Regions from separate parts of the Pantoea sp. S18 genome, predicted to be linked through region 1. Evidence: predicted binding sites of a transcription regulator. Region 1 holds the regulator's gene; each other region holds the start of a gene.
What was found. The regulator PurR, encoded in region 1, represses purine synthesis genes. The targets are predictions, from matches to a motif close to CANGCAAACGTTTGCNTG.
Positions count from the first base shown of each region.

Region 2: the regulator PurR is predicted to act here: its motif matches at 4,890-4,907, upstream of VIJ98_RS01870 (nucleoside-specific channel-forming protein Tsx).
Region 3: the regulator PurR is predicted to act here: its motif matches at 5,064-5,081, upstream of purM (phosphoribosylformylglycinamidine cyclo-ligase).

Region 1 is NZ_CP142688.1:1,866,279-1,873,506, reverse strand. It holds gene VIJ98_RS08695 (Grx4 family monothiol glutaredoxin) at 1-256, opposite strand, end outside; gene VIJ98_RS08690 (C40 family peptidase) at 621-1,412, shown strand; gene VIJ98_RS08685 (YnhF family membrane protein) at 1,468-1,557, opposite strand; gene purR (HTH-type transcriptional repressor PurR) at 1,832-2,857, shown strand; gene punR (DNA-binding transcriptional activator PunR) at 2,854-3,765, opposite strand; gene punC (purine nucleoside transporter PunC) at 3,876-5,078, shown strand; gene cfa (cyclopropane fatty acyl phospholipid synthase) at 5,390-6,538, shown strand; gene VIJ98_RS08660 (riboflavin synthase) at 6,588-7,228, opposite strand, start outside.
Region 2 is NZ_CP142688.1:428,696-435,923, reverse strand. It holds gene VIJ98_RS01895 (MFS transporter) at 1-1,154, opposite strand, end outside; gene VIJ98_RS01890 (LysR family transcriptional regulator) at 1,267-2,157, opposite strand; gene VIJ98_RS01885 (helix-turn-helix domain-containing protein) at 2,265-2,630, opposite strand; gene VIJ98_RS01880 (response regulator transcription factor) at 2,796-3,455, shown strand; gene VIJ98_RS01875 (HAMP domain-containing sensor histidine kinase) at 3,452-4,810, shown strand; gene VIJ98_RS01870 (nucleoside-specific channel-forming protein Tsx) at 5,147-6,013, shown strand; gene yjdN (VOC family metalloprotein YjdN) at 6,168-6,599, opposite strand; gene VIJ98_RS01860 (LysR family transcriptional regulator) at 6,678-7,228, opposite strand, start outside.
Region 3 is NZ_CP142688.1:3,110,423-3,117,650, reverse strand. It holds gene VIJ98_RS14415 (ABC transporter permease subunit) at 1-906, shown strand, start outside; gene pstA (phosphate ABC transporter permease PstA) at 903-2,501, shown strand; gene pstB (phosphate ABC transporter ATP-binding protein PstB) at 2,514-3,281, shown strand; gene purN (phosphoribosylglycinamide formyltransferase) at 3,326-3,964, opposite strand; gene purM (phosphoribosylformylglycinamidine cyclo-ligase) at 3,961-5,001, opposite strand; gene upp (uracil phosphoribosyltransferase) at 5,231-5,857, shown strand; gene uraA (uracil permease) at 6,048-7,228, shown strand, end outside.

The DNA.
Region 1 (7,228 bases):
TGTCGCAGCCGCCGACCAGTTCACCATCTACCCACAGCTGCGGGAAGGTTGGCCAGTTAGCGTATTTTGGCATTTCAGCACGAATGTCCGGGTTCTGCAGAATGTCCACGTATGCGAAACGCTCGCCACACGCAGAAAGCGCCTGCACGGCTTGCGCCGAGAAACCGCAGCTTGGCAGCTTTGGAGAACCTTTCATGTACAGCAGAATCGGGTTTTCTGCGATCTGACGCTGAATTTTTTCAACAGTACTCATTATTGCCTTCCTTAATCTTCTACTTCGTGTTTGTTTATTGTAGCGATTTCGCTCCCGGACTGAAAACGGGATTTTGCGTTTGCACTGGCTAATCGCCATGTTTGTTAAGTTAACGCATGACAAATAACATTTTCATATCATTAATTGGCATTAATAAATTAATAATTAGCAATAGTTTCGCTGCGTTAACCAGCTGAAATCGCTCATTTTTGCTACAGAATCAATCTGGTAACATATTAATGGAAAAAGGCCTTACCTTTTGGAAAAAAAGTGGATTAGAATTGCCTCGGCGCTGATCGCTTGATCAGATTTCTCTCACTTTAACGCAGTCTGCTTTCATTCAGCCTGCTTAACCTGTAACCGGATTATGCGTCTACTAATTACGCTTTTCATACTGGCTTTCGCCCAACTGTTTTTTAATGTGGCTGCTGCATCTCCGCATGCGCCCGTTAATGCCAGTTCGCTTAAAGCAGAGAAAAAGAGCGCACGTGAAGACGAGCGCCGCAAACGACGCCCGGTGAAAACCACCACCAAAAAATCGCGCCTGACTGCTGTTCAAAAATTCAAACTCAAAAAACAGACCAAAACAGAAACCGCGCTGCACAAGACCACCAGCAAAAAATCCCCGCTGAAACTCTCTGCTAAGAAATACGGTCATCAACGTTTAGCGAAGAAAACACCAGAGATCGCCGTCGATGATGAAGCGTTAGCGCTGACCGGCATCAAAATGAGTAAGGCGCACCGCCAGCGTTATCAAAAAGCGCGTGAAACAGCGATGACCAAATTGATGGGCCAACTCGGCAAACCTTATCAGTGGGGCGGCACTTCGCCACACACCGGTTTCGATTGCAGCGGCTTAGTGTGGTACGCCTATAAAGATTTGGTGAAATTCAAATTCCCGCGCACCGCCAATGAGATGTATCACCTGCGCGATGCGGCACCGATTAAGCGTGAAATGCTGGAGAAAGGTGATCTGGTGTTCTTCCGCATTAATAATCGCGGCACCGCCGATCATGTTGGCGTGTATCTCGGCAACGGGAAATTCATTCAGTCGCCGCGTACCGGCAAAGATATTCAGATTAGCGCACTGGGTGAGGATTACTGGCAGAAACACTATGTGGGCGCGCGTCGCATGATGACGCCAAAAACTATTCGCTAACTGTTGCGCAACAATCATAAAAAGCCGGATGCTGTTCTCAGCTCCGGCTTTTTTGTTAATGCATGATCGCGGTAAAGCTGAAGGCGATAATCATCAACAGTGCGCCAACGGTGGTCATTAGCGCCAGCTTCAGGTCGGTATTCATCACAACTCCTTAGTCACACAATTATTAGGGTTAAGGCGATTTTCGCACAGCAATGGGCAAAAATCTCGTGTTATCCGCGCCAGCTTGTTAGAATCGCCGCCTTTCGTTGCGCAACAGATTTTGCGCGTGCTGTATTTACAGCGTGATGAAGTGATTTCGCCTGCTAAAACACACCGTTTTGCCCGCTTTTTTGGGCTATAAAAGCATTAGCAGACGCAAACGTTTAACAATATACTTATCAGTAAGTTGCGATAAGCCCAGGAGTACCATTTTCATGGCAACAATTAAAGATGTCGCAAAACGCGCGGGTGTCTCAACCACCACGGTTTCGCATGTCATCAACAAAACGCGTTTCGTTGCGGAAGAGACGCGTAACGCCGTATGGGAAGCGATCAAAGAATTACACTACTCGCCCAGTGCCGTGGCGCGTAGTCTCAAAGTTAATCACACCAAAACCTTAGGTTTGCTGGCGACCTCCAGCGAAGCGCCCTATTTCGCTGAAATTATCGAAGCGGTGGAGAACCGTTGTTTCGAACGCGGGTACACGCTGATTCTCGGCAATGCGCACAACGATCTGCAAAAGCAGCGTGCTTACCTGTCGATGATGGCGCAAAAGCGCGTCGATGGCTTGCTGGTGATGTGTTCTGAGTATCCAGACGATTTGCTGCAGATGCTGGAAGAGAACCGCAACATTCCCATGGTGGTGATGGATTGGGGTGCATCGCGCGGTGATTTCACCGATACCGTGCAAGACAATGCGTTTCAGGGCGGCTATCTCGCCGGGCGTTATCTGATTGAACGCGGTCATCGAGATATCGGTGCCATTCCCGGCCAGATGGAGCGCAACACCGGCGGCGGCCGTCACGCTGGCTTCCTGCAGGCAATGAACGAAGCGGGCATTACGGTGCGTCCGGAATGGGTAGTTCAGGGCGACTTTGAGCCTGAATCGGGCTATCAGGCGATGCAGCAGATTTTAAATCAGAAACAGCGCCCAACAGCGGTGTTCTGCGGTGGCGATATTATGGCGATGGGCGCGATTTGCGCTGCTGATGAGATGGGTTTGCGCGTACCGCAGGATATCTCAGTCATCGGCTACGATAATGTGCGCAACGCGCGCTATTTCACGCCAGCGCTGACCACCGTGCATCAGCCAAAAGCCGAACTGGGTGAAAAAGCGCTGGAAATGCTACTGGATCGCATCACCAGCAAGCGTGAAGATCCGCAAACCATTGAGGTTCAGCCAACGCTGATTGAGCGCCGTTCGGTGGCGTACGGTCCGTTCCGCGACTATCGCCGCTAAGCCGACAATTCGCTGAGCCATTCGTGGTTCAGCGTTTCGGCATCCCCGAGATAAGCCAGTAACCACTCCAGCGCCGGTGACGCGCGCTGTTCTGACCAGCTGACGCAGCACGGACTGTCCGGAAAGGCCTGCGGCAGTGCCAGTTCCACCAGTTTATGGCTGTCCAGCAGAGGACGCGCCAGATGGCCTGGCGCCATGCCGACGCATAATCCTGCCAGCAAACAATCCATCCCGGTTTCCCACTCTGGCACCACCAGACGTCGCTGATTATCCAGCGTCCATGTCATACGGCGCGGCAACGCACGCGAGGTATCCTCCAGCACCAGCGATGGCCATACTCGCAATGTTTCATCATCCAGCTCCGTGCTGTTAACCAACGGATGATCCGGACTTACAACACAACGCCAGTTCAACGCGCCCATATCCTGAAAGGCAAAACGTCCGCCCACCGGAATCGCCTGGGTTGCGCCAATCGCCACATCAACCCGGCCATCTGCCAATGCATCCCACACGCCGTTAAACACTTCGTAGCTGATAATCAGCTCCATATCGGGAAAGTGGCGATAGAAATCCTTCACTAACTGCCGCGTGCGCTGCGGTTTAACGATGCAATCAACCGCGATGCTTAGCTCCCCGCGCCAGCCATTTGCCAGTTGCTGACACTGTCGACGGGTTGCCAGCATTTTTTTGATAACAGATCGTCCTTCACGTACAAAATGCTCGCCCGCCGGTGTCATCACCACTTCGCGGTGCTGACGCTCAAACAGCGGCACCGCCAGCCAGCTTTCCAGCTGGCGCACGGTATAGCTGACGGCAGAAGGCACACGATGCAGCTCCTGCGCTGCCGCACTAAAACTGCCAGTGCGCGCCACCGCATCCACCACTTCAAGCGCATATTCTGACCACATAATTTTGCCTTCAAAAAATTTAACAGCACTATGCAAATATTAGCGTTTCACAAAGCGCGTTGCATCCTTTTACACTCCCCGGCGTTCAACCTGCCCAAAAGAGAATCACCATGTTGTCGTCTAAAGCATTTATGCCTTATCTCGCCGTGCTCAGCATGCTCGGCTTTCTTGCCACGGATATGTATTTACCCGCCTTTGGCGATATGCAGCGTGATTTCGCGAGCGCACCCGGCACCATCAGCGCCAGCCTGAGTCTGTTTCTCGGCGGTTTCGCCTGTGCCCAGGTATTTTGGGGGCCGCTGTCAGATCGTTACGGCCGTAAACCCATTTTGCTGGCGGGGTTAGCCATCTTCGCCCTTGGTTGTCTGGGGATGCTTTGGGTGACCGATGTCCGCCTGATGCTGGCGCTGCGTTTTGTGCAGGCGATTGGTGTGTGTGCGGCTGCCGTGAGCTGGCAGGCGCTGGTGGTGGATCACTATCCAAAAGCCAAAGCCAATAAAGTGTTTGCCACGATTATGCCGCTGGTTGCGCTGTCTCCGGCGCTGGCACCGCTGCTCGGCGCCTGGCTTATCGGCCACTTCCACTGGCGCAGCATCTTTATCACGCTAACGCTGGTTGCCGTGGTGTTGCTGATCGGTACGCTGCAGTTAACCTCGCCTAAGCGCGAGAAAGTTGCGTCAGGCAAACAACCCGGCTGGTTGACCTTGCTGGGTACTCGCGTTTACAGCGGTAACGTCTTGATCTACTCGGCGTGTTCAGCGAGCTTTTTTGCCTGGCTGACGGGATCACCTTTCATTCTCGCCGCTGCTGGCCTGACGCCGGGCGATATTGGCCTGAGCTATATTCCGCAGACCATTGCGTTTCTGATTGGTGGCTTTGGCTGCCGCACGCTGTTAAATCGTTATCAGGGCGCGCAACTCCTGCCGTGGTTGCTGGTGTTGTATAGCCTGAGCATCCTGAGTCTGTTTGTCATCGCCCTGATGCCTTCCGCGCCGCTGTTTGTATTGTTGATGCCCTTCTGCGGCATGGCGCTGGCCAATGGTGCGATCTATCCGATTGTGGTTGCCAGCGCATTAGCGCCCTTCCCGCACGCCACTGGTAAAGCCGCAGGATTACAGAACTTATTCCAGTTAGGATTATGCTTTGTTGCCAGCCTGCTGGTCTCCGCCGGTCTTGAGCAGGCGCTGTTCAACACCACGTTAGTGATGGTCGCCACCGTGGTACTGGCGTGGGCGGGCTTTGTCTGCCAGCGATCGCTAAACGCACAAAGTGATATTGCCCACACTTCCCGTCCCTGCGAAGATAATCTCTAAGTCAACGCTTTTCGTTAGCAAACTAACGATAACCCGTTGAATATTGACCCACGTGAGCATATACTCTGTGGGTCAGTAATTCTGTATTAAATCAATAATATAAATGTAATACCTTTAGCGACACTGTCGCGGGATGGCGTCTGCACATTATCCGGTGCGGCGACCCACTTTTCTGCTCAAATTCATACCTCTGTACTACGTCGTACAACGTCGGATTTCTGGCGCACGGATTTTCCGTGAGTTCTCTCACAGGTCTTGGGAAATTGGCTATTCTTTTTCTCAGGTTCAGATCGGAAGGTGATGGAGAAGCTATGAGTTCATCTGTTATAGAAGAAGTGAGCCTTGAAGAAAACCATTGGTATCGGATCGTCAATGAACTGCTAGAGCGGGCTGATATTGCAGTTAATGGCACTCGTCCCTGGGATATTCAGGTAAAGCATCCAGATTTTTTTAAACGCGTTCTTGAGGAAGGATCGCTCGGATTAGGTGAAAGTTACATGGATGGTTGGTGGGAGTGCGAACAGCTCGATATGTTCTTCCATCGCGTTTTAAAACACCATCTGGATAAACAATTACCCCGGCATTTTAAAGATACGTTGCGCATCGCCGCCGCGCGTCTCACTAATTTGCAATCAAAAAAACGCGCCTGGATTGTGGGTAAAGAGCATTATGACCTTGGTAATGATCTATTCTCACTGATGCTTGATCCTTATATGCAATATTCCTGCGGCTACTGGAAAGACGCTGATACCCTGGAAAACGCGCAGCAAGCCAAACTGGATATGATATGCCGCAAGTTGGAACTTGAACCGGGTATGATGCTGTTGGATATCGGTTGTGGCTGGGGCGGACTGGCAGAATACGCTGCGCGCCATTATGGCGTCACGGTGCATGGCGTGACTATTTCAGCAGAGCAACAAAAACTGGCACAACAACGCTGTGAAGGACTGGATGTCACTATATTACTGCAGGACTATCGCGACCTGAATAATCAATATGATCGCATCGTTTCTGTCGGTATGTTTGAACATGTCGGGCCGAAAAACTATGCCACTTATTTTGATGTTGCTGACCGCAACCTCAAACCAGACGGCATATTTTTGCTGCACACCATTGGCGCCCTCACCACAGATATGAATGTCGATCCGTGGATTGATAAATATATTTTCCCGAACGGCTGTTTGCCGTCAGTGCGTCAAATCGCTGATGCCAGTGAGCCGCATTTCGTCATGGAAGACTGGCATAACTTTGGCGCAGATTACGATACGACGTTAATGGCATGGTACGAACGTTTTCAGGCGGCGTGGCCGCAGCTGGCTGAGAAATATGGCGAACGTTTTAAACGTATGTTCGACTATTATCTCAACGCCTGCGCCGGTGCGTTTCGTGCCCGTGATATTCAGCTGTGGCAGGTAGTATTCAGTCGTGGCAAGGATGGCGGTTTACGCGTTGCGCGTTAATAAGCTTTGAAATGAATCAAGGCGCCGCATGGCGCCTTTTTTTACGGTATTATTCTGCGCTAGCAATCTGCGCCAGTGCAGCGGCTTCACGCTGCGCTAATACGCGCTCAACCGTTTCCACAATGGCCTGCGTATGCGGATCAATCTCAATATTGACCTTATGACCAAACTTCTTCGCGCCTAAAGTGGTGCGCTCCAGCGTTTCCGGAATCAAATGCACACAGAATTTGCTTTTCGTCACGTCGCCAACGGTCAAACTAATTCCATCGATACCCACGAAACCTTTGTGCAGAATATATTTGATCTGCGTGGCGTCCTGTAATTTAAACCAGATTTCGCGGTTGTTTTCTGACTGGATGATTTTGCAGATTTCCGCCGTGGTCATAATATGGCCAGACATTAAATGGCCGCCAATTTCATCACTGAACTTCGCTGCACGCTCAATATTCACCACATCACCCACCTTTAATTCACCCAGGTTGGTAATGCGCAGTGTTTCTTTAATCAGATCGAAGCTGACCAAATCGCCGTTAATCTCGGTCACGGTCAGGCAGCAGCCGTTGTGTGCCACCGATGCGCCCAACGCCAGGCCCGGTAACAGATCCTCCGGTAAGCGCACAATATGGGTACGAAACAGATCTTTCTCTTCAATGCCGACAATTTCTGCCGTGCCTTGCACAATTCCAGTAA
Region 2 (7,228 bases), 1.4 Mb from region 1:
GTCGCCAGAAACACTGGACGCATACCAAACGCGCCGCCAATAAAGCCGCCGAACAGCGGACCTGAAACCTGGCCGACATACTGCGCCGAAGTGGAATAACCCAGCATCTTACCCACCTGCGACTGCGGCACGCTGTGACGAATCAGCGCCGTAACGCACGGCATCAATCCCCCCAGCGCCATGCCCATCAGAAAACGCAGCACCACCAATTGCCACGCTTCGCTGATAAACGCCTGCGGGATCAGCAGCAACGCGCAGGCTATCAATCCGTAAACCAGCACGCGACCATGTCCAACGCGATCGGCCAGCCGTCCCAGACGCGGCGCGGAGATAATGCTGCCGAGCGCGGCGGCGGCCATCACCAATCCGGCGGTGACGGTTATTGCGTGATCGCCACTGACAAACTGACCGATATACAGCGTGATGATCGGCTCAATCGACATATTGGCGAAAATCAGCAGCATGCCCGACAGCCACATCAGGCGCACCACCGGCAGATTCGGCGGTGCCTCATCGGCTGCACTGCTTTGCACGGTTTTCTTACCGGAGGAGCGCGGCACCTCTTTCAGTAAAAAGGTGGTGGCGAGGAAGGCGAGGAAAATCACCGCGCCGGTCAGCCAGAAGGTGTGACGAATGCCAATCAGCGGCGGCAACACGCCGCCCAGCAGCGGCCCCACCACGTTGCCCGCCATAATGCCGGACGACAACACGCCGAGCGCCCAGCCGGTTTGCTCTTTCGGCGTTTGCGCCGCCACCAGAATGGTCGATCCCGAGGCATAACCGCCGAGCAAACCTGCCAGTAAGCGCAGCGCCACCAACTGCCACGGCGCGGTGGCCATGCCAATCAGCGACATCGCAATCGCCATGCCGAGGCTGGCGCGGATCAGCATCAGTTTGCGGCCATAGCGATCGGCCAGTTTGCCCCACAGCGGCGCGGTCAGGGCGGCGCTGAGGAAGGTGGCGCCGTAGGCTGCACCCGACCAGCGCGCAATCGCCGCCGGTTCCTGCACGCCGAGTTGCTGTACGTAGAGCGGCAGAAACGGCAACAGTAGCGTCATCGCCACGATGGTGCTGAACGAACCCAGCACGCAGACAAATAAATTTCGCTTCCAGTGTTGCTGTTCGGGCGCTAACGCGAGTGGAGGTTGCTGCATGGTGATATCCCTGTTTTTTGCTTTTTTAGCAGGCTAACAGCGAGCAATCAGAGAAAACAGGGTTGTGATGATAATTGCCAGGCGGCGCAACATTGTTGCCAGATAACAACAATTACGCTGTGCTGAGCGCATTAATTAATGCATCGCACAGCAAGGTTACCGGCGAAGAGGGTTGCGGCTGCTCTTTCAGCAGCAGATAGCTGTGCAGGCGATCCATTTGCCATTCCGGCAGCACCTGCTGGATTTCGCCGCGCGCTAAGGCATCCTGCGTCATATAAGCGGGCAGATAAGCGATGCCGGTGCCCGCCAGCGCCGCATTGAGCAGCGCCATGCTGTTGTTAGCGCGGAAACGGCTATGTACATCCAGCGCCAGCCGCTGTTTATCACGGCGGAACGGCAGCGCGGCGGTGTGCGCAGGACCGTGAAACAGCAGTAAGTCGTGGCGCGTCAGGCGGTCGGGATGATCGATGGGCGCATGCGCCGCCAGATAATCCGGCGTGGCGTACAAGCCCCAGTCAATGCTGGCGAGTTCACGATAATTGGCTGCATCGGGCGCACGCGCGCGGATGACAATCGCCACGTCGGCGCTGGGTTGCGGGTCATCGCTGGTGGTGAGTTCGAGATCGACATTGATATGAATATGGCGGCGAATAAAGTCATTCAGCGTTGGCACCACGCACTGGCAGCCGTAGGTGATTGGCGCCTGCAAGCGCACGTTGCCGGCGGGCAGTTGATGCACCTGCTGCACAAAGGCGTCGGCGCGATGCATCTCTTCCAGCATGCGCACACAGAACGGATAGTAAGCCTGGCCGAGCTCCGTCAACACCACTTTGCGCGTGGTGCGCTGCAGCAGCTTGATGCCGAGTCGCACTTCCAGTCGCGCCACTTCGCGGCTGACGTGGGATTTGGAAACGCCTAAAGTGCGTGCGGCTTCGCTAAAGCTTTGTCGTTCCACTACGCGTGCAAACAGCATCATGGCGGAGAGATTGTCGCTGTTATCCATGTTCTCTGGCAGTTAAGAGAGTGAGAACAGCAGATTACAACACATCCCCGAGCCCGGTCGCCATTGGGTTTGTGCGGTTGGTGAAACGGTCGCCATAAATGGCGACCCTACGCGACCGCCAATGGGAACAATAAGCGATCTGGCTCGACGCGACGCTGGCGGCGCAGCTGGCCTGGCGTGACCATGAAGTAGTTTTTGAAGGTGCGAGTATAAGCCTGCTGCGTATCGAAGCCGTAACTCATCGCCACCTGCAAAATCGCCTCATCGCTGTTAATCAGCGTCAATGCAGATTCGGTTAAGCGGCGCTGGCGAATGTACTCGGCCAGCGAAAAACCGGTGTGCTGACGGAACAGACGTTGCAGATGCCAGCGGGAGTATCCCGAGCGGCGTGCTACTTCATCCAGATGAAGATCGTGCCCTAAGTTATTCTCTATCCAGTCCAGCAAACTACGGATAAATTCGCGCTGATTCATGGGATTCTCCTGCGTTGGCAATATGTCCAGTGCAGCCACAATAGCGCGTTAAATTTATCCCTTAATTAGCAGAAAATTAGCGCAGAATTAGCAAACGGGAAAACGGGTATAATTCTGGCCTAATTATCTGTCGCTACACTGCGTTCAGTTAAGTTGGAGGGCATCATGCGTGTGCTGCTGGTAGAAGATGACGAAATGATTGGCGCGAATCTGCAGCAAGCGCTGGAAGCGGCAGGTTGGTCGGTGGATTGGGTACGCGACGGCGTCTACGCCAGCAATGCCTGGGCCGAAGGCGGCTATACCTGCGTGTTGCTGGATCTTGGTTTGCCGCGTGAAGATGGCCTGCAGGTGCTGCGTCGAGCGCGCACGCGCGGCGACATGACGCCGGTGCTGGTGCTCACCGCCCGCGATACTGTGCAGCAGCGCATTCAGGGATTGGACAGCGGCGCGGATGACTATTTGCTGAAACCCTTTGATCTGCAAGAGGTGCTAGCACGTATGCGCGCCATTACCCGCCGTCGTCACGGTGCGGCAGATTCTCTGCTCGGCAGCGGCGATGTGCAGATCGACATTATGACGCGCGAAGTGCTGTACAAAGGTCAGCGCGAACAGCTCACCGCACGCGAATATGCCCTGCTCTACGCCTTGCTGGAGCGACCCGGCGCGATCCTCTCACGCGAACAGTTAGAAAACCGCATTTACGGCTGGGGCGAAGAGGTCAGCAGCAACGCGGTGGATGTACTGATTCACGGTATGCGTCGCAAACTGGATAACGAAGTGATCCGCAACGTACGCGGACTTGGCTGGCGGGTACCGGCAATATGAAACCTTTCACCTTTATGCGCTCGCTGCGTAACAAACTGCTCGCCACGCTGGTGATTCTGCATCTTGCGATGATTGGCGGCGTCACCTGGTATTTCTATCACTGCTACGGCGACATGATGGGCACCATGAAGGACGATCAGCTCGCCAAGATCGCCGATGCCTGGGCCAGCAGCCAACGCATGCCCGCACTGATGCCGATGGTGATGCATGAAGAGAAACTCAAAAGCACCTATATCGTTCAGCTGTGGGACGAGAGCAACCATCTGCGCGCCAGCTCGTGGCCGGGCCTGCATGCGCCGTTGCAGCTGAAAAAAGGCTGGACCGATTTGAAAGTCGGTGACTGTGGCGACGACTGTGAATGGCGTGTTTACACGCGGCCCGGCGAGCTGGGCAGTGAAATCGGCAATATTCAGGTGCTGCATAATATCGGCTACATGAAAAGTATCATGGTTAAGCGGGCGCTCTCCGCCATCATTCCGTTGGTGCTGATGATGCCGCTCTCACTGATTGTGATATGGCTGGTGGTGCGGGCGATAACGCGCGATTTGCGCGTGGCGTCGCGCCATATCGCAGCCCAGGAAACCCTGCATCCGCATAGCGTTTCACCTGATGGCTTGCCGGATGAAGTGCTGCCGCTGGTGGCAGCTTACAACGCTTTGCTGGATAGACTGCGCGCGGCATGGTCATCGCAGCGCCAGTTCCTCGAAGATGCGGCGCATGAGCTGCGCACGCCAGTCACCGCCGTGACTTTGCAGCTGGAGAATCTGCGGCAACATATTCAACCCGGTGAAGCCAGCCGCCAGTTCGATCAGCTGGAAGCGGGCGTAACGCGCACGCGCCATCTGGTGACGCAGCTGCTGAATATCTCACGTCAGGAAGATCAATCGGTGGTCGCCACGGTAGAAAGCATCGAGCTGGACGACCTGTTGAAAGAGAGCATTGAGCAGCTGATGGTGGTGGCAGATAAGCGCGGCATTGATATCGGCTTTAACGGCACCACGCATTATCGCCTGCACGCCAGCCGCTCCGATCTGCGTAGCCTGTTCGATAACCTGATCGGCAATGCGATGCTGCACACGCCGGAAGGTAGTTTGGTCGATGTGCTGCTGCATCGCGTCGGCAATCACACCGTGGTGGATATCGTCGATAACGGGCCCGGCATGGCGGAATCCTTTATCGAACGCGCCTTTGATCGCTTCACCCGTTCACCAGATGTGCAGGCGCAAGGCAGCGGCTTAGGCTTATCGATTGTGCGCAGCGTGGCGCAAAAGCATCAGATGCAGGTTGCGCTGTCGAACCGCCACGATCAGCAGGGCCAGATTGCCGGCCTGCAGGTGCGCGTTACACTCCCATAACCCCGCAAGGTCGCCATTCATGGCGACCTTGCAACCTATCGCACCATCCCCTCAACACCTTTTTCCCGACGAACGCGACAACGTAAACGGTTGCGGGGTTCCATTCGCCTCACGGCCTTTATGTGATAATGATCACATTTTCAGTGAATCAAACTGCAACACTTTTTGACAAACGTGACCAAAATCTATTTTCTATGCCTCTGTTACAGGCACATTACGCAAGCTTGAAAATCTGGCGACACAGACCGGATACGACAACTCACTGCCCATCCCCTGGGATCAATTTCACCCGATCGCGGCGACGGCCCGGCGATCAAAAGCATGTGGTTAACAATAATGAAATATAAAGCGTTGATAGCAGGGGCCTTATTGGCCAGCAGCTGGACTGGTGCGGCACAAGCGGCAGACAGCGATCCGCAGTACGTTTCTGACTGGTGGCATCAGAGCGTGAACGTGGTGGGCAGCTACCACACCCGTTTTGGACCACAGTTCAACAACGACGTGTATCTGGAATACGAAGCCTTTGCTAAAAAGGATTGGTTCGATTTCTATGGCTACCTCGATTTGACCAACTTCTTCGGCGTGGGCAACAGCAACGCAAACGGCGTGTTCGACCACGGTTCGCCGATGTTCATGGAAATTGAGCCACGTTTCTCGATCGATAAGCTGACCGGCACCGATCTCTCTTTTGGTCCGTTTAAAGAGTGGTACTTCGCCAACAACTACATCTATGACATGGGTCGCAACAGCGATAGCCGTCAGAACACCTGGTACATGGGTCTCGGCACCGACATCGATACGCACAGCGATATCGGCCTGTCGCTGAACGTTTACGCGAAATACCAGTGGGAAAACTACGGTGCGGCGAACGAAAACAGCTGGGATGGTTATCGCTTCAAGGTGAAATACTTTGTGCCGATTACCGACCTGTGGGGCGGCAAGCTGAGCTATATCGGCTTCACCAACTTCGACTGGGGTTCAGATCTGCGTGATGAGTCCGATCGTTCACGTACCAGCAACTCGATTGCATCGAGCCACATTCTGTCGCTGAACTACGATCACTGGCATGTTTCAACTGTGGCGCGTTACTTCCACAACGGCGGCCAGTGGGCTGACGGCCAGGAGCTGAACTTCGGTAACGGTCCGTTTGAAGTGAAATCGACCGGTTGGGGTTATTATTTGGTGGTGGGTTACAACTTCTAATCGCGTGAAACGGTCGCCATGGGATGGTGCAGCCGGTAAGAAGGTCGCCATGAATGGCGACCCTACGGTGTAGGGTGCGCATTATGCGCACCGTTTTAATGACGATGATGAAAGCCAACTCATTAATGCACACCTGGTTGAACACCGCACTCACCTAAATCTGCGGCTTATACGCATTCACCATCCACGGCACGCCGAACTTATCGGTCAACATGCCAAAGCCATTGGCCCAGAACGTCGGAGCCCAGCTTTTCGTCACTTCACCGCCCGCTGACAACGCCTCAAACCAACGCTTGCCTTGCGCCTCATCCGGCGTGGATAAACTCACGGCAAAACCGCCATACGCCGCCTGCGGTGCGCCGTCGCTCATCATAATCTCGCCCTGCCCGATGCGCAGATGGGCATGCATAATCTGCTCCGGCGAAAAGCTCACGCCCGAGATACAACCTTCATCCTCAACCGGCGTTTCATCCGGCATATCGCCATAAGTCATCTTGAACAGCAGCTCGCCATCGGTGGCGTCGAGGTAGAAGGCAATCGCCTCTTCGCAGCGACCGCTGTAAAACACATACGGGGTAACTTGCATGGTCTGTACTCCATAAAGGGAACGTCCACTGCAAGTGTAGTGCGCATTATTTATACAGTTGCGAGCCAGGCCGCACTCTTACCTTTGCTGACAGTAGCGCCGAAACAGCTGCGCCATATAGGCGCTCATCGGCGTCAGCGCGGTGTCTTTGCGCTGGATAAGATAGAAAGTGGCTTTCGGTAAGGGTTCGTCGAGTTCGAGGGAAATCAGCTGGCCGCCGTGCGTCGGGTCTTCAATCACATCGCGCGAAATAATGCTGACGAAATCGCTCTGCGCCACCAGGCTGGTGCAGGCCATAAAGGTCTCGCAGGTGACGACGATTTTCGGCGCCATGCCACGTTCGCCAAACAGATCGTGCAGCAGCCGATAATAGCTCCCTTGCGGCGTCGGCATGGTCCAGTCGCAATGCTGCAGCTCGGCCAGCGTGCGCGCGTGCGCCATCGGATGCCCTTTGCGCATCACCACCTGATAATCACGCTCCATCAGCCGTTCAAACACCAATTCCTGATCGAGATGATTTTTATCATAGGTGTTGATGGTGAAATCCAATTCGCCCTGACGCAGTTCATGCACCATCGAAACCAGCTGGCCTTCAACAATTCGCACCTTAACCAGCGGATACTCGCGAT
Region 3 (7,228 bases), 1.2 Mb from region 1:
AAGTTCAGCCTGATGCCGCTGGTATTGGGTACGCTGAAAGCCGCCAGTCTGGCGCTGCTGTTCGCCACACCGCTGGCATTGGCCGCCGCGATGTACACCGCGTGGTTTATGTCGCCGGGTTTACGTCGCTGGGTGAAGCCCGCTATCGAAATGATGGGCGCGCTGCCAAGCGTGGTGATTGGTTTAATCGCGGGCGTATGGCTGGCACCGCATATCAGCACCGCGCTGGTTGGCGTGTTGCTGCTGCCGCTGGTGCTGGCGGCTACCTTACTGTTGTGCGGCGTGCTCAGTCCGCGTTTACCTGCCAGCTGGCGACGTCCCGGTTTTGAAGTGATTCTGCTGCTGCCGGTATTGCTGGTGGTGACGTTGCTGACGCTGTGGCTGCCAACGCTGTTGTGGCCGGAAATTGGCGAGCGTTTAGCGCATTACGAACAGCGCAACCTGCTAGTCGCAGCGCTGGCGATGGGTTTTGCGCTAGTGCCGCTGATTTTCACCTTATCGGAAGATGCGCTATTCAGCGTGCCGGGCGCGCTCGGGCAGGGCTCACTGGCGCTGGGTGCCACGCCGTGGCAAACCCTGACGCGCGTGGTGCTGCCGGGCGCCTCGGCGGGCATCTTCGCTGCATTAATGATTGGCTTTGGCCGCGCCGTCGGCGAGACGATGATTGTTCTGATGGCCACCGGCAATACGCCGGTCAGCGAAGGCGGCTTATTTGCTGGCCTGCGTGCACTCTCCGCCAACATTGCCATTGAAATGCCCGAAGCCGCAGCGGGCAGCGCGCATTACCGCATTCTGTTCCTTAGCGCATTGATACTGTTGATCTTCACGTTGGTGATCAACACCATCGCCGAGTTGATTCGTCAGCGCCTGCGTCAACGTTACAGCCAGCATGAGGGCCACGGATGACGGCGATGAAACAAAACGATCGCTGGCGCTGGCTCACCGCCGGAGCAGTCGCGGTTTGCCTGCTGGCGTTTACCTTGTTGATTGGTTTGCTCGGCTGGCAAGGCGTGCGCGCTTTCTGGCCGCAGCCGGTCGATCAATATCAGTTCCAGCCGCCGGAAGGCAGCGCGGTGATGGTGCTGGGCGAAACCTTGCAAAAGCAGCAGCAGGGCGAACAGTGGCGCTATGTGGTGAAAACCGGTAACCGTGATTTTGCCGCGCCGGATTTCCGCGTGCTTTACAGCCAGGGCGAGGCGAAAACCCGTCGTCCTGTCGATGTGTTGGTGCTACAGCGCCGCAACGGCGGCAATGCGTATGGTTGGCTGGTGGAGCTGCGCCAGGATAATGAAGTGATGACCGCGCAAAGCCGCGATGCCTTGCTGCATCAGCGTTTGCAGCAGGTACATGAGCAACTGCGCCAGGCGAGTAACATCCGTCGCATCAAGATGGCGCGCCTCAATGCACAGCTGGAAAGCCTGCAGCAGCAAGCCGATGAGCAGCAGCGTAACGGCAGCTTCACTCTGGAAGTGCAGTCCGAGTTTGATGCCAACCGCACCGCGTTACAGCGCCGCTTCAACGCGCTGGCGCAGCAGTTAACCCATCTGCAGCAAGAGAGTCAGCGCGATACGCTGGTGCTGCGCGATGTGAACGGCGTGGATCACACCATCCCGTTGGCGCAGGTGGTGGATGCGTGGTATCCGAATGCTATGACCTTAACCAACAAAACGCTGCACTTCTTCAGCCAGATTTGGCAATTCGTCAGCGATTCACCGACTTCCGGTGGCGGCGAGAGCGGGGCGTTTCCGGCAATTTTTGGCACCGTGCTGATGGTGCTGTTAATGTCGATCATCGTCATGCCGCTCGGCGTCATCGCTGCGGTTTGGTTGCACGAATACGCCGGACGCAATGCGCTGACGCGGCTGGTGCGCATCGCGGTGGTGAATCTCGCCGGCGTGCCATCGATTGTCTACGGCGTGTTTGGCCTCGGTTTCTTTGTCTGGCTGATTGGCGGCACCATCGACCAGCTGTTCTTCTCTAGCGCCTTACCCAATCCCACTTTTGGTACGCCGGGCTTGCTGTGGGCCGCGCTGACGCTGGCGCTGCTGACGCTGCCGGTGGTGATTGTTGCCACCGAAGAGGGATTGTCGCGCATTCCGGATAATCTGCGTCAGGGATCGCTGGCGCTGGGCGCAACCCAGGCGGAAACGCTGTGGCGCGTGGTGCTGCCGTTGGCGGTACCGGCCATGCTTACCGGCCTGATTCTGGCGGTGGCGCGTGCAGCCGGAGAAACCGCGCCGCTGATGCTGGTGGGCGTGGTGAAAATGGTGCCAGAGCTGCCGGTTGATGCGGTGTTCCCTTATTTGCACCTCGATCGTAAATTCATGCACCTCGGTTTTCAGATCTACGATTTGGCGTTCCAGAGCCCCAACATCGATGCTGATCGACCGCTGGTTTACGCCACCGCTTTGCTGCTGGTGGTGATCATCCTGTCGCTCAATCTGCTGGCGATGGCATTGCGCCATCGGCTGCGTGAGCGTTACCGGCTTATGACGCACTAAAAAAGGTTTCTGATGACGCCCGATTACGACATTGCCCTTCGCGTTAATCAGCTGTCGCTGTGGTATGGCGAACGCCAGGCGCTGAATAACATTGATCTGCAGATCCCGAAAAACCGCATAACGGCGTTGATTGGTCCTTCCGGCTGCGGCAAATCGACGCTGCTACGCTGCTTTAATCGCATGAATGATGTGATCGATCGCTGCCGCATCGAGGGCGAGATTCTGCTGGATGATTACGCAGTGATGCAGGCGAATCAGGATCTTGCCGCGCTGCGTCGCCGCATTGGCATGGTGTTCCAGCGGCCAAATCCGTTTCCTAAATCGATTTACGAAAACGTAGTTTACGGCCTGCGCTTGCAGGGCGTGCGCGACCGTCGCGTGTTGAATGAAGCCTGTGAGCGTGCGCTGCGTGCGGCGGCCTTGTGGGCCGAAGTGAAAGATCAGCTGGGGCAGAACGCCTTAACGCTCTCTAACGGCCAGCAGCAACGTTTGGTGATTGCGCGTGCCATTGCCATTGAGCCGGAAGTATTGTTGCTGGATGAGCCCACCTCGGCACTTGATCCGATCTCAACGCTGGTGATCGAGGAGTTGATGACTACGTTGAAGCAGCATTTCACGCTGGTGTTAGTGACGCACAATATGCAGCAGGCGGCGCGCGTGTCGGATTACACCGCGTTTATGCATAACGGACAATTAGTTGAGTTTGACGAAACCGATCGCATCTTCACTTCGCCAAAAGCGCGGCGTACCGAAGATTACATTACGGGACGGTTTGGTTGATGGTGCGGACGTGATGAAGGTCGCCATGAATGGCGACCTTACGTTTATTCGTTGGCATGACCTTCAGGTGGCAACGGCTGACCATCCAGCCACGCTTTACCCTCACGCATCTGTAAACGCCCATCAACAAACCAGCTGATCACCAGCGGATAGATCGCATGTTCCTGATGCTGCACGCGCGCGCTGATTTCGTCTTCGCTGTCGCCAGCAAACACCGGCACGCGCGCCTGCAAAATAATCGGTCCGCCATCAAGCTCATCAGTGACAAAATGCACTGAAGTGCCATGCTCTTCGTCGCCGTTTTCCAGCGCCTGACGATGCGTGTGCAAGCCCGGATATTTCGGCAATAACGACGGATGAATATTCACCAGACGATCGTGATAGTGCGCGACAAAAGCGCTGCTCAGGATGCGCATATAACCGGCCAGCACCACCAGATCCGGCGCGTAAGCATCAATCTCCTGCATTAACTGGCGATCAAAGGCTTCGCGGTCGGCAAAATCACTGGCAGCTAACGCATGCGGCGGGACATTGGCTTCCTGCGCGCGCGTTAAACCATAGGCGCTGGCTTTATTACTGAAAACGGCAGCGACGCTGCCGTTGATACGCCCGCTTGCGCAGGCGTCGAGGATGGACTGAAGATTGCTTCCGTTGCCGGAGATCAGTACAACCAGTTTTTTCATGGATTGATAACCACACGCTCTTCAGAATCAGACGCTTTAATCACACCGATTTTCCACGCTTTTTCGCCCGCGTCGGTCATCAGCTGTACCGCTTTATCGGCTTCTGCCGGGCTCAGCGCAATCACCATGCCCACGCCGCAGTTAAAGGTGCGGTACATTTCGTGACGGCTAACGTTGCCCGCCTGCTGCAACCAGCTGAACACAGACGGCCACTGCCAGCTGCTCTCTTCCAGCACCGCCTGGGTGTTGTCTGGCAGAACGCGCGGGATGTTTTCCCAGAAGCCGCCGCCGGTCAGATGCGAAATCGCATGCACATCAACCTGTTCGATCAGGCTAAGGATGTTTTTCACATAGATGCGGGTTGGCGCCAGCAGGTGATCGGCCAGTGATTTGCCATCCAGCTGTTTGGTGGCCGGATCGGTCTGGCTGACTTCAAGAATCTTGCGCACCAGAGAATAACCGTTCGAGTGTGGGCCGCTGGAACCCAGCGCAATCAGCACGTCGCCGTCCTGCACTTTCGAACCGTCAATGATTTCTGATTTTTCCACCACGCCGACGCAGAAACCCGCCACGTCGTAATCTTCGCCGTGGTACATGCCTGGCATTTCAGCGGTCTCACCGCCGACCAGCGCACAACCCGACTGCAAGCAACCTTCGGCGATGCCGGTGATTACCGATGAAGCGGTATCCACATCCAGCTTGCCGGTCGCGTAATAATCGAGGAAGAACAGCGGCTCAGCACCCTGCACAATCAGGTCGTTAACACACATTGCGACCAGATCGATGCCGATGCTGTCATGGCGTTTGAGATCCATCGCCAGACGCAGCTTGGTGCCGACGCCATCGGTTCCGGAGACCAGCACAGGCTCGCGGTACTTCTGCGGCAGCGCACAGAGCGCGCCGAATCCGCCCAATCCACCCATGACTTCCGGGCGGCGGGTTTTTTTCACTACGCCTTTAATACGGTCAACCAGATCGTTACCAGCATCGATATCAACACCGGCGTCTTTGTAGCTGAGAGAGGTTTTGTCGGTCACTGCGGAATCCCCACGCGAGTTGCGGTTGGTGGCAAAAATTAAGCGCGGCAATTCTAACAGCGCAGGCAAACGTTTGCGAGTCCCATCTCATGCTGCCTTTGCATCGCCTCAGATTTTCGCCAATCCTTAGATGACGCAGGCTATTGACCGATGACATGTGGCGCAGCGGCGAAAAGGCGGTATAATCCGGCGATTTTTTTTAGCTCAACTCAATTCCGGGAGAACAATCATGAAGATCGTGGAAGTCAAACACCCGCTGGTCAAACATAAACTGGGCCTGATGCGTGAGCATGATATCAGCACCAAGCGTTTCCGCGAGCTGGCCTCGGAAGTGGGCAGCTTGCTGACCTATGAAGCCACCGCCGATCTGGAAACCGAGCGCGTCACGATTGAAGGCTGGAATGGTCCGGTTGAAATCGATCAGATCAAAGGTAAAAAAATCACTGTAGTTCCGATTCTGCGTGCTGGCCTCGGCATGATGGAAGGGGTGCTCGAGCACGTGCCAAGCGCGCGCATCAGCGTGGTTGGCGTGTATCGTGATGAAGAGACGCTGGAGCCGGTGCCGTATTTCCAGAAGCTGGTGTCGAACATTGAAGAGCGCCTGGCGCTGGTGGTCGACCCGATGCTGGCAACCGGTGGTTCAATGATCGCTACTATCGATCTGCTGAAGAAAGCCGGTTGTACCAGCATTAAAGTGCTGGTGCTGGTGGCCGCACCTGAAGGTATTGCCGCGCTGGAGAAAGCGCATCCGGATGTGGAGCTTTACACCGCATCTATCGATCAGGGATTGAACGAGAAGGGCTACATCATTCCTGGACTCGGCGATGCCGGGGACAAGATTTTCGGAACCAAATAAAAGAAACCAGCCGGCCAGAGAGTCGGCTTTTTTTTGGCAAAAACACAACATTGTCATCCTCGAGTTATTCGAGCCAGGGCAAGGCGGCAAACGAGTTCATCCCGATGAGCTTACTTAGGTAAGTGATTCGGGTGAACGAGAGCAGCCAACGCAGCCATGGCTCGAAGAACGAAGAGGATAGGGGATAATAATGACTCGTCGTGCAATCGGCGTTAGCGAACGCCCACCGCTCTTACAAACCATTCCACTCAGCTTGCAGCATCTGTTCGCCATGTTTGGCGCAACCGTGCTGGTGCCGATTCTGTTCCACATCAACCCGGCTACGGTGTTGCTGTTTAACGGCGTTGGAACACTGCTCTATCTGTTTATCTGTAAAGGCAAAATCCCGGCTTATCTCGGTTCGAGCTTTGCCTTTATTTCACCGGTGCTGCTGCTGTTGCCGCTGGGTTACGAAGTGGCGCTGGGCGGCTTTATTCTCTGCGGTTTGCTGTTCTGCATTGTGGCGCTGATCGTCAAGAAAGCCGGAACCGGCTGGCTTGATGTAATGTTCCCACCGGCGGCGATGGGCGCGATTGTTGCGGTTATCGGTCTGGAACTGGCGGGCGTGGCGGCGAATATGGCCGGCTTGCTGCCCGCTGACGGCACATCGCCAGACAGCAAAACCGTGATCATCTCGATGGTGACGCTGGCGGTGACCGTGTTTGGTTCGGTGCTATTCCGTGGTTTCCTCGCCATCATCCCGATTTTAGTCGGCGTGTTGGTCGGCTATGCGCTCTCTTACATGATGGGGATTGTGGACTGGACTGCGGTGGAAAATGCGCCGTGGTTTGCGCTGCCAACCTTCTACACGCCGCGTTTTGAGTGGGTGGCGATGTTGACCATTCTACCGGCCGCGCTGGTGGTGATTGCCGAGCACGTAGGTCACTTAGTGGTCACCGCCAACATCGTGAAGAAAGATCTGATCCGCGATCCGGGCCTGCACCGCTCGATGTTCGCCAACGGGCTATCCACCATGATCTCCGGCTTCTTCGGTTCCACGCCGAACACCACTTACGGCGAGAACATCGGCGTGATGGCGATTACCCGCGTCTACAGCACCTGGGTAATTGGCGGCGCGGCGATCTTTGCCATTCTGCTCTCGTGCGTCGGCAAACTGGCGGCGGCGATTCAGGCGGTTCCCGTGCCGGTGATGGGCGGCGTTTCGCTGCTGCTTTACGGCGTGATCGGCGCGTCCGGTATTCGTGTGTTGATCGAATCTAAAGTGGATTACAACAAAGCGCAGAACCTGATCCTGACCTCGGTAATCCTGATCATCGGCGTGAGCGGTGCCAAAGTGCATATCGGCGCGGCCGAGCTGAAAGGCATGGCGCT